Regions from separate parts of the Micromonospora sp. NPDC023814 genome, predicted to be linked through region 1. Evidence: predicted binding sites of a transcription regulator. Region 1 holds the regulator's gene; the other holds the start of a gene.
The links. Region 1 encodes HrcA, which represses chaperone genes, less so after heat shock. Its sites were predicted from a motif close to GGTTNGCACNCTCNNNNNGAGNGTGCNAACC; they were not measured.
Positions count from the first base shown of each region.

Region 2: groL (chaperonin GroEL) is a predicted target of HrcA. The motif match lies at 2,825-2,855, and genes of this name have one in related genera.

Region 1 covers NZ_JBFAAF010000127.1:233-5,771, forward strand. Annotated here, with positions in the region: gene dnaJ (molecular chaperone DnaJ) at 1-1,023, opposite strand, end outside; gene hrcA (heat-inducible transcriptional repressor HrcA) at 1,097-2,119, opposite strand; gene AB0G14_RS33745 (DUF4870 domain-containing protein) at 2,363-3,025, shown strand; gene hemW (radical SAM family heme chaperone HemW) at 3,122-4,345, opposite strand; gene AB0G14_RS33755 (enoyl-CoA hydratase-related protein) at 4,365-5,168, shown strand; gene AB0G14_RS33760 (hypothetical protein) at 5,401-5,539, shown strand, end outside.
Region 2 covers NZ_JBFAAF010000016.1:49,467-55,005, reverse strand. Annotated here, with positions in the region: gene AB0G14_RS11635 (GNAT family N-acetyltransferase) at 1-656, shown strand, start outside; gene AB0G14_RS11630 (hypothetical protein) at 749-946, shown strand; gene groL (chaperonin GroEL) at 1,005-2,627, opposite strand; gene AB0G14_RS11620 (hypothetical protein) at 2,903-4,000, opposite strand; gene AB0G14_RS11615 (cold-shock protein) at 4,455-4,658, opposite strand; gene AB0G14_RS11610 (GNAT family N-acetyltransferase) at 4,868-5,413, shown strand; gene paaN (phenylacetic acid degradation protein PaaN) at 5,461-5,539, opposite strand, start outside.

The DNA.
Region 1 (5,539 bases):
GAGCTTCGTCGGGGTGCGCACGTCGAGGTGGACGTAGAGGTCGCCCCGGCCGGTGCCGCGCAGGTGCGGCACGCCCCGGGCGCGCAGCCGCAGTGTGCTGCCCGGCTGGGTGCCGGCCTTGACGTCGACCGTCTCCTCGCTGTCCAGCGTCTTGATGGTCAGCCGGGTGCCGAGGGCGGCGGCGGTCATCGGCACGGTGACCCGGCAGTGCAGGTCGTCGCCCTTGCGGGAGTAGACGTCGTGCGGCCGCTCGTGGATCTCGACGTAGAGGTCGCCGGCGGTGCCGCCGCCCGGGCCGACCTCGCCCTGCTGGGCCAGCCGGATGCGCATGCCGTCCTCGACCCCGGCGGGGATCTTGACGGTCAGCGAGCGCCGGGTGCGGACGCGGCCGTCGCCGGCGCACGTCGGGCAGGGGTGCGGGATGGTGGTGCCGTAGCCCTGGCAGACGGTGCAGGGGCGGGCGGAGACCACCTGACCGAGGAAGGTGCGCTGCACCGACTGCACCTCGCCCCGGCCGCCGCACGCCTCGCAGGTGGCCAGGTGGGTGCCGGCCGCGGTGCCGGCGCCGGAGCAGGTGGTGCAGAGCACGGCGGTGTCGACGGTGATCGGCGCCTCGACGCCGAACGCGGTCTCGTTCAGGTCCAGCTCCAGCCGCAGGATCGCGTCGGCGCCCGGCCGGGTCCTCGGTCGCGGGCCCCGCGACCCGCCGGCCGCGCCGCCGAAGAACGCGTCCATGATGTCCTGGAAGCCGACGAACGGGCCGGCGCCGCCGGGACCGCCCGGGCCGCCCGCGCCCCCGCCGCCCGGAGCGAGCGGGTCGCCGCCCAGGTCGACGATCTGCCGTTTCCGGTCGTCCGAGAGGACCTCGTACGCGGCGTTGATGTCCTTGAACTTCTCCTGTGCCTCCGGGTCCGGATTGACGTCCGGGTGGAACTGCCGCGCCAGCTTCCGGTAGGCGCGCTTGATCTCGTCGTCGGAGGCTTCCCGGCTCACCCCGAGAATGCCGTAGTAGTCCCTGGCCACTGCGTTCCGTGTCCTCATGTTCGTCTCGCGTTGCGCCGGTCGTCGGCCGGAGCCGGCCGTCGGCCCTGACTGGTCAGTTCTGGGCCAGCAGCTCGCCCACGTAGCGTGCCACGGCCCTCACCGTGGCGATGGTGCCGGGGTAGTCCATCCGGGTCGGCCCGAGCACGCCGAGCCCGCCCACGATCGTCGCGCCCGGCCCGTAGCCGGTGCTGACCACCGAGGCGGCGCGCAGGTTGTCGATCTCGTTCTCGTCGCCGATCAGCACCCGGGTCGTGCTCGGCTCCGCCTCGCCGATGAGCTTGAGCAGCACGACCTCCTCCTCCAGCGCCTCCAGGATGGGGCGCAGCGAGCCCTGGAAGTCGAGCAGGCCGCCGCGGGTGAGGTTGGCCGTGCCGGCCAGCGCGATCCGCTCCTCGTGCCGCTCGACCAGCGTCTCCAGCAGCACGGTGGAGAGGGTGGTCATGGCCGGCCGCAGGTGCGGCACCGACTCGTCGACCAGCGCCTGCACCAGCGGCGGGGTCTCGGACAGCCGGGTGCCGACCAGCTTCTCGTTGACCAGCCGGCGCAGGTCCGTGACGTCGTCGGCGGGGATCGGCCCGGGCAGTTCGACCAGCCGCTGCTCGACCCGGCCGGTGTCGGCGATCATGACCAGCATCAGCCGGGTCGTGGAGATCGGCACCAGCTCCAGGTGGCGGACGGTGGAGCGGGCCAGGCTCGGGTACTGCACCACGGCGACCTGCCGGGTCAGCTGCGCCAGCAGCCGTACGGTGCGGTGCACCACGTCGTCGAGGTCGACCGCGCCGACCAGGAAGCGCTCGATCGCGCGGCGCTCGGCCGGGCTGAGCGGCTTGACCCTGGACAGCCGGTCCACGAAGAGCCGGTAGCCGCGGTCGGTGGGCACCCGGCCGGCGCTGGTGTGCGGCTGGCGGATGTAACCCTCCTCCTCCAGCACGGCCATGTCGTTGCGGACGGTCGCCGGGGAGACCCCGAGCTGGTGCCGCTCGACCAGCGCCTTGCTGCCGACGGGCTCCTGCGTGGCGACGTAGTCCTCGACGATCGCGCGCAGCACGGCGAGCTTGCGGTCGTCGAGACCCATCGTTCCCCACCTCCTGTCGCACGTCGGACCCCCGCGCCCCCGAGGGGCGGGGGTTGCTGGCACTCGCTACGGACGAGTGCCAGTCTACGACGGCGCGCCCGCCGACGCGATGATCAACCTGGGACGGCGATCCGACCGGCGCCACACGGCCCGTGGAGCCGGCGGCGCCAGAGCCGATCATCCGGACATCCCGGTCGGAGTCGCTCTGGTGCGGCCTTGCCCGCGGCCCCTACCGTGACGTCCATGACTGAACCACCTCGCCCTCCCGGAGCGGGGGACCCCGGCGACCGGCCGGATCCGGCCGCTCCGTCGGGGGTTCCCGGGCCGGCCGGCTCCGACGAACCCACCGCACCACTGTCCGGGGCACCGGGCCCGGGCGGCTATCCCCCGCCCGGTGGCTATCCGCCACCCACCGGTGACCAACCGCCGTCGGGCGGCTACCCTCCGCCGGGTGGCTACCCGCCGCCCGGGGGCTATCCCCCGCCGGGCGGCTACCCCCCGCCGGGGGTCGGCTATCCGACCGGCGGCGGCTACGGCGCCCCCACCGGCGGCTACGCCAACAACGAGGACAAGAACTGGGCCCTGATCGCCCACTTCGGCGGCGCGGCCGGGGTGATCGTCGGCGGCGGCCTGCTCGGCTGGGTCGCGCCGCTCATCGCGCTGATGGCCAGGGGGCAACAGTCGCCGACCGCCCGGGCGCACGCCGTCGCGGCACTGAACTTCCAGATCACCTGGGCGGTCGTGGGCGTGCTGAGCTGGGTGCTCACCCTGATCACCTGCGGCATCCTGTTCTTCGTCCCGATGCTCGTCTGGCTGGTGCCGCTGATCTTCGGGATCGTCGCCGGGGTCAAGGCCAACGAGGGCGTGCTCTACCGCTACCCGATGGCCTACAGCTTCACCAGGTGAGCCGGGCCGGCTGCTCCCCCGGCCGGACCCGGCCCCGCGCCGCCGCACGGCGGGGCCCTGCCGCCCGCGCCGCCACACGGCGGGGGCCTGCCCGCCTCAGGGCAGCAGGTCGCGGACGACCGCGTCGGCGAGCAGCCGCCCCCGCAGGGTCAGCACGGCCCGGCCCGCCGCGTGGTCGGGGCCGGCCAGCAGGCCGTCGGCGAGCGCCCGCTCGGCGCCGGCCCGGCCGGCGTCGTCGAGGGCGTCCAGCGGCAGCCCGGAGGCGAGCCGCAGCCGGAGCATGACGTCCTCCATGTGCGCCTCGTCGGCGGTGAGCACCTCCCGGGCCAGGCCGGGCGACTCGCCGCCGGCCAGCCGCTTCGCGTACGTCGTGGGATGCTTCACGTTCCACCAGCGCACGCCGCCGACGTGGCTGTGCGCCCCCGGGCCGAGGCCCCACCAGTCGGCGCCGGTCCAGTAGAGCAGGTTGTGCCGGCACCGGGCCGCGTCGCCGCGGGCCCAGTTCGACACCTCGTACCAGGAGAATCCGGCCGCGTCGAGGGCGGCCTCCGCGGCCAGGTAGCGGTCCGCGGCGACGTCGTCGGAGGGGTACGCCAGCTCGCCGCGCCGCATCCGGGCGGCGAGCCGGGTGCCGTCCTCCACGATCAGGGCGTACGCGCTGACGTGGTCCACCCCGGCGGCGACGACCTGGTCGAGGGAGGCGGCGAAGTCGTCCTCGCTCTCCCCCGGCGTGCCGTAGATGAGGTCGAGGTTGACGTGCTCGAACCCGGCGTCGCGGGCCTCCCGGGCGGCGGCGGTGGCCCGGCCGGCGCTGTGCGTGCGGTCGAGGATCGCCAGCACCCCCGGCGCGGCGGACTGCATGCCCAGCGAGATCCGGGTGTAGCCGGCCGCCCGCAGGGCCCGCAGGGACTCCGGGGTCACCGACTCCGGGTTGGCCTCGGTGGTCACCTCGGCGTCGGGCGCGAGCCCCCAGGTGCGGTCGATGCCGTCGAGGATCCGGGCCAGGTCGTCGGCGGGAAGCAGGGTCGGGGTGCCGCCACCGACGAAGACCGTGTCGACCCGGGGCGGCGGGGCGTCGCCCAGCACCCGGCCGGCGAGCGCCAGCTCGGCCAGCACGGTGTCGGCGTACCCCTCCCGGCTCGCCCCGCCGCCCAGCTCGGCGGCGGTGTACGTGTTGAAGTCGCAGTAGCCGCAGCGGCTGGCGCAGAACGGGACGTGCACGTACACGCCGAAGCCGCGCGCGCCGACCGCGCGGGTGGCGGCGGCGGGCAGCGAGCCGTCGACGGGAACGGATTCGCCTTCTGGAAGGACGCCGGGCATGGCCACTAGTGTGCCCGGCATGACCTCTCCCGACGTGCTCGTGCGGGCCGCCACGGCCCGTGGGGTGACCACCCTCACCCTGGACAGCCCGCACAACCGCAACGCGCTCTCCACGCCGCTGATGACCCAGCTGCTGGCCGGCCTGTCCGAGGCGGTCGCCGACGACGCCGTACGCGTGGTCGTGCTGGACCACACCGGGCCGGTCTTCTGCTCGGGCGCGGACCTCAAGGAGACCGCCGCCGCGTACGCCAGCGGGAGCGTGCCGGCCGGGATGCTGGGTGACGTGCTCGCGGCGGTCTGGGAGTGCCCGAAGCCGGTGGTGGCGAGGGTGGCCGGCCCGGCGCGGGCCGGCGGGCTGGGCCTGATCGCGGCGGCCGACCTGGCGGTGTGCGCGCAGGAGGCGACGTTCGCCTTCACCGAGGTGCGGATCGGGGTGATCCCGGCGGTGATCTCCGCGACCGTGCGGCCCCGGCTGCACCCCCGCGCGGCGGCCGAGCTCTACCTGACCGGGGACACCTTCGACGGCCGGCGCGCCGCGGAGATCGGCCTGGTCACCGCCGCCGTGCCGGCCGACGGGCTGGACGCCGCCGTCGCCAGCTACTGCGACTCGCTGGTCCGGGGCGCGCCAGGCGCGCTGGCCGGGGCGAAGCAACTGCTGCGCCGGCCGCCCGCGACCGACCTGCGGGAGGAGATCGCCGGGCTGTCCACCCTCTCGACCGGGTACTTCCTCTCCGAGGAGGGCCGCGAGGGCGTGCTGGCGTTCCGGGAGAAGCGGCCGGCCCGCTGGGTTCCCGCCGCCGACGGCGACGCCGTCGACCGGTAGCCGGGCAGCGACGCCGTCGACCGGGTAGCCGGTAGGGACGCCGACGCCCGCGACCGTCGGGAGAGGTGAGGCCGCGCGGGAAACGGGAACATCCGGGCCCGCCCCCGGGGCCGTTCGGCGCTCTCGGGCGGGCCCCGCCGGTCGGTGCCACGCGGCGGGCCGGCGGGAACCGGTCGGACGACCCCGGCAGGCACCACGGGGGACGTACGCTTGTCGGACTGTCGATCAGGGGGTGTGGGTGCGAACTCGGGCAGTCGTGGCCGGCGGCGTCGTCCTCGTCCTCGTCGCCGTGGTCGGAATCTGGCTCGTCATCCGGCAGGTGGGTGGGCAGCTGCGCCTGCCGCTGTCCAGCCGGACGTGCACGGTGCAGG
Region 2 (5,539 bases), on a different contig from region 1:
GGGGCGTCGCCCGGGCGCTGCTGTCGTCCGCCGAGCGGACCCTGGCCGGTCTCGGCGCGGCCGAGGTGCTGCTGGCGGGGAACCCGCCGTACTACGCCTGGCCCGGGATCGACGTGCGCTACACCCCGGCGGTCTGCGCCGCGCTGGCGCTCGGCTACCGGCAGGACCGGACGGCGTGGAACATGACCGCCGACCTGTCGTACGACGACTCTCCCGCGCTGCGCTCCACGGAGGCGGCGGAGGCACGGCTGGCCGGTCGGGGCGTCTCGGTCCGCCGCGCCGAGCCGGCCGACCTGCCGGCGCTGGCGGAGTTCGCCCGCGCCACGTTCGGCGGCGCCTGGGACGCGGAGCTGGCCGGCTCGGTGGGCCGGGAGGGGGCGGGCTGCCACCTGGCCGAACGCGACGGCGAGGTGCTCGGCTTCGCCGCGTACGGGTCGTCCCGGCCGAGCTGGTTCGGGCCGATGGGCACCGCCCCGGCTGCGGAGGGCTCGGGCATCGGCGGGGTGCTGCTGCGCCGCTGCCTGCGCGACCAGCGGGCGGCGGGCGTGACGGCGGCGCAGATCGGCTGGGTGGGGCCGGTGCCGTTCTACTCGGGCAGCGCGGGCGCCCGGATCGAGCGGGTCTTCTTCCTGTACCGCAGGACGCTCGGAGAGTGACGGAAGAGGGCGAAGGGGATATAGACGCCGATAACCCCATTCGCCCCCATCTTTGATCGACGCCCCCTACCGTTTCGGTAGAGGAGGCAGCCATGACCACGGACGACGAACGCCCCGGCCCGTTGCCGTTCGACTGGCTCGACTACGGCGACGCCGAGCAGCAGGCGGAGATGACCGGCGCCGACGAGCCGACCGACGAGCCGGTGGCGCTGGTCGACGAGCCGGTCCAGATCCCGCAGCCGTACGGCCGGGCGCAGAAGAGGCGCAACCAACGACCACTGCCGACCTGACGGCGAAAGGGGCGGACCGCTGACGCGGCCCGCCCCTTCCGGCGTAGTGGAGCTGGACTCAGAAGTCCATGTCCCCGCCACCCGGACCAGCCGGGGCGGCCGGGGCCTTCTCCGGCTTGTCCGCCACGACGGCCTCGGTGGTGAGGAAGAGCGCCGCGATCGACGAGGCGTTCTGCAGCGCCGAACGGGTCACCTTGGCCGGGTCGATGATGCCCGCGGCCAGCAGGTCGACGTACTCGCCGTTGGCGGCGTTGAGGCCGTGACCCGGCTCGATGTTGCGGACGTGCTCGACGACCACGCCGCCCTCGAGGCCGGCGTTGACGGCGATCTGCCGCAGCGGGGCGTCCAGCGCGATCTTGACGATCTGCGCGCCGGTCGCCTCGTCGCCGGTCAGGTCCAGCTTGTCGAAGGCGGTCTTGCCGGCCTGCACCAGCGCGACGCCACCACCCGGGACGATGCCCTCCTCGACGGCGGCCTTCGCGTTGCGGACGGCGTCCTCGATGCGGTGCTTGCGCTCCTTCAGCTCGACCTCGGTGGCCGCGCCGACCTTGATCACCGCGACGCCGCCGGCCAGCTTGGCCAGCCGCTCCTGCAGCTTCTCGCGGTCGTAGTCGGAGTCGCTCTTGTCGATCTCGGCCCGGATCTGGTTGACCCGGCCCTGGATCTGCTCGGCGTCGCCGGCACCGTCGACGATGGTGGTCTCGTCCTTGGTCACCACGACCTTGCGGGCGCGGCCCAGCATGTCGAGGCCGACGGCGTCCAGCTTGAGGCCGACCTCCTCGCTGATGACCTGACCACCGGTGAGGATGGCGATGTCGGCCAGCATGGCCTTGCGGCGGTCACCGAAGCCCGGCGCCTTGACGGCGACCGACTTGAAGGTGCCCCGGACCTTGTTGACGACCAGGGTGGCCAGGGCCTCGCCCTCGATGTCCTCGGCGATGATCAGCAGCGGCTTGCCCGACTGCATGACCTTCTCGAGGATCGGGAGCAGGTCCTTGACCGACGAGATCTTGCTGTTGACGATCAGGAGGTAGGGGTCGTCGAAGACGGCCTCCATGCGCTCCGGGTCGGTCATGAAGTAGGCCGAGATGTAGCCCTTGTCGAAGCGCATACCCTCGGTGAGCTCCAGCTCCAGGCCGAAGGTGTTGCTCTCCTCGACGGTGATGACGCCTTCCTTGCCGACCTTGTCCATCGCCTCGGCGATGATCTCGCCGACGGTGCTGTCACCGGCGGAGATGGAGGCGGTGGAGGCGATCTGCTCCTTGGTCTCGACGTCCTTGGCGAGCTTGGACAGCTCCTCCGAGACGCTGGCCACGGCGGCCTCGATGCCCCGCTTCAGGGCCATCGGGTTGGCACCGGCGGCCACGTTGCGCAGACCCTCGCGGACGAGGGCCTGGGCCAGGACGGTCGCCGTCGTCGTGCCGTCACCGGCCACGTCGTCGGTCTTCTTGGCGACCTCCTTGACCAGCTCGGCGCCGATCTTCTCGTAGGGGTCCTCGAGCTCGATCTCCTTGGCGATGCTCACACCATCGTTGGTGATGGTGGGGGCACCCCACTTCTTTTCGAGCACGACGTTGCGGCCCTTGGGGCCGAGGGTCACCTTCACGGCGTCGGCGAGCTGGTTCATGCCCCGCTCGAGGCCCCGGCGCGCCTCTTCGTCGAACGCGATCATCTTGGCCATACGGCGTTGTCCTCCTGGACACTCACGGGCCACCCGGAGGTTGTGTCCCGGATGGGCCGCCTGGTGTACGCACCTTGGGGACGTCGCCACCTGGCGACGACGACGTCTCCTCGGCCGGGCCGGATAGCCCGCGACGACCGGCCATGTGCCGCACCGACGTGTGGACGCCCGTGCGGCCGTGGCCCTACCGCCCCGACCATTGGCACTCACGGTATGCGAGTGCCAATGACTTGTTTAGCACTCTCCCCTGCCGAGTGCAAGCACGCCCGCCCCGCTCAGCCGAGTTCACCGGCCAGCCGCGCGCTGTCCACCGGTCCCTCGTGGGCGCGCTGCTCGGCGTACGTGACGACCAGGCCGACCAACTGGGCGAGGTGGGTGGGCAGGCCCAGCACCCCGCCGAGCACCGCCACCGCGATCGCGCCCACCGCCGTGCCCGGCGACTCCAGCGGGGTGACGCCGAACGGCAGCGAGCCGAAACCCTCCACCAGGCCGGCCGCCCCGCCCCCGACGATCACCGCCGCCGCGACGATCGCCACCCGGCCGAGCAGCAGGCCCAGCCGGTCGTGGAACATCCGGTACGAGCGGCCGATCGGGTGCTGCCGCTCGAAGAGGTAGACCGGGCCGGCCATGCTCAGCGCGAAGGCGAAGTAGATGCCGGGGATGACGCAGAAGCACACCCCGAGCCCGATGATCACGCCCATCAGCAGGGTCCAGCCCCAGAGGCCCGGCGCCCGGCGCAGGCCGTAGCCCAACGCGGCGCCGACGGTCACCGGCTGGCCGGCCGCCTGCCGGGCGACCACCCAGGTGCCGGCGGCCCAGCCGAGGCTCTGCACCAGGCCGAAGAGCAGGGCGCCGCCGATCAGCACGGCCATCATGGTGCCCAGGTCGGCCAGGAAGGTGTCGGGCAGCGCGGCCGGGTCGTCGGCCATCGACTCGTCCCACCGGGCCGACGGGTCGACCACCAGCGCGAGCACCGACAGCACCACGGCCGGCAGCACCTGGGTGAGCAGCAGGATCGGCAGCAGCGGCTTCCAGCCCCGGCGCACCGCGCCGACGCACCGGTCGAACCAGCCACTCACGCCGCCGCCGGGCGGGGTGACCAGCGGGTCGGCCGGGTCGAGGCCGTGGCCGGGCGGGTACCACCCGTGGACCGGCTGCCCCGGGTACGCGACCGGCGCGCCCGGATACACGACCGGCGCGCCCGGATACCACGGCTGCCCGCCGTGCGGGCCGGAGCCGGCCGGGAACCCGCCGGTGGGCGGGAAGACCCACCCCTGCGGCTGCGGCTGCGGCTGCGGCGCGCTCGCATCGCCGGCCGTGGCGGGGTCGGGATCCCCCGACGGGGGCGTGGCCTGGGGCGGCTGGTCGGACATGAACCCTCCTCAGCGACGGCTGAACCGGCTCACGATCCTCCATGCCTGGCACCCCGTGCCGCAGCCCGGGGTGCCACGAACCACGACCACGAACCACGGCCCGTCCCGGCTGCGGTTCCCGCCCAACGATGCCGCAGGTCACACCCCGGAACCGGACCCCGCCGCTGCCGCTGCCCGGCCCCTGTCGAGCTGCCCTCACAGATGGGGCACACCATGCCTCGCAGGCGGCCGAGCCGGATGCGAGGCATGGTCATACAGAGACGGGTGGTCCTACAGACGGGGCAGCTCGACAGCGCCCACCACACACCACCATCCCGCCCGCCGAACCCATGTGTCGAAGCGGGTCACCCGACCGGCTCACCCGCCGGAGCGGATCGACGGATGCCGTTTGGCACCGCCGCGCGGGGCGGGCGGCGGCGGAAGGGCCCGGTCTGTGGCGGACGGGGGACGGGGGTCAGGCGATGACGCGTACGCGCTCGGCCTGGGGCCCCTTCTGGCCCTGGGCGATCTCGAACTCCACCCGCTGGCCGTCGTCCAGCGCCTTGTAGCCGTCCATCTCGATCGCGGAGAAGTGGACGAAGACGTCCTGCCCGCCGTCGACGGCGATGAAGCCGTAGCCCTTTTCGGCGTTGAACCACTTCACGGTGCCCTGTGCCACGGTCCACTTCCTCACTCTGCACGGCGTTCCACAACCCCGGAGGCCGGCGGACCGGCACCGGAGGACCACCGAATCGGCGGTCGGGGAGGCCGCTGCATTCGGTGACCGAAATCGCACGCTACACGAGGCGTGACGGCGGCGCACGACCCCAAATCGGGCATATTCCGATCGAGGGGCATCGTCATCCGTCGCTGTGGTAGGCATGCGGCATGACGAGGACGCCGGACGGGCCGGGGCGGGGGCCGGCGGGCATCCGGCACGCGGAGATCCGGCGGGTCCGGCCCCGGGACGCCGCCCGGATGCGGGCGCTGCGGCTGGAGATGCTCGCCGACGCGCCGCTGGCCTTCCTGGAGACCCTCGCCAACGCGGCGGCCCGGCCGCACGCCGACTACGCGGCCCGGATCGCGCACGTGTCGGCCGGCACGGACACCGCGCAGTTCGTCGCGGACCCGGGCGGCCGGCTGGTCGGGCACGCCGGGGGCACGGTGACCCCGGAGGAGCCCGGGCTGACCGTCGTCTACGCCGTCTACGTCACCCCGTCGTGGCGCGGCACCGGCCTGCTCGGCGAACTGGTCGAGGCGGTGGCCGCCTGGTCCCGGAAGTGCGGCCGGCCCGAGCTGATGCTGGAGGTGGTGGTCGGCAACGACCGGGCCTACCGCGCCTACCGGCGGCTGGGCTTCGTCGACACCGGCGTACGCGTGCCGCACCCCACCGTGCCGGCGCTCACCGAACTCCAGATGCGCCGCTCCGCCTGACGCGGAAGGGTTTCCGGGGTGGGCTGCCCCGGAAACCCTTCCGTGACTCAGGCGTGCCGACGGGACTGCACGATGCGGAACCGGTTGGCCACGTAGGCGCCGTCGGTGAGCGCGGAGTTGGCCGCC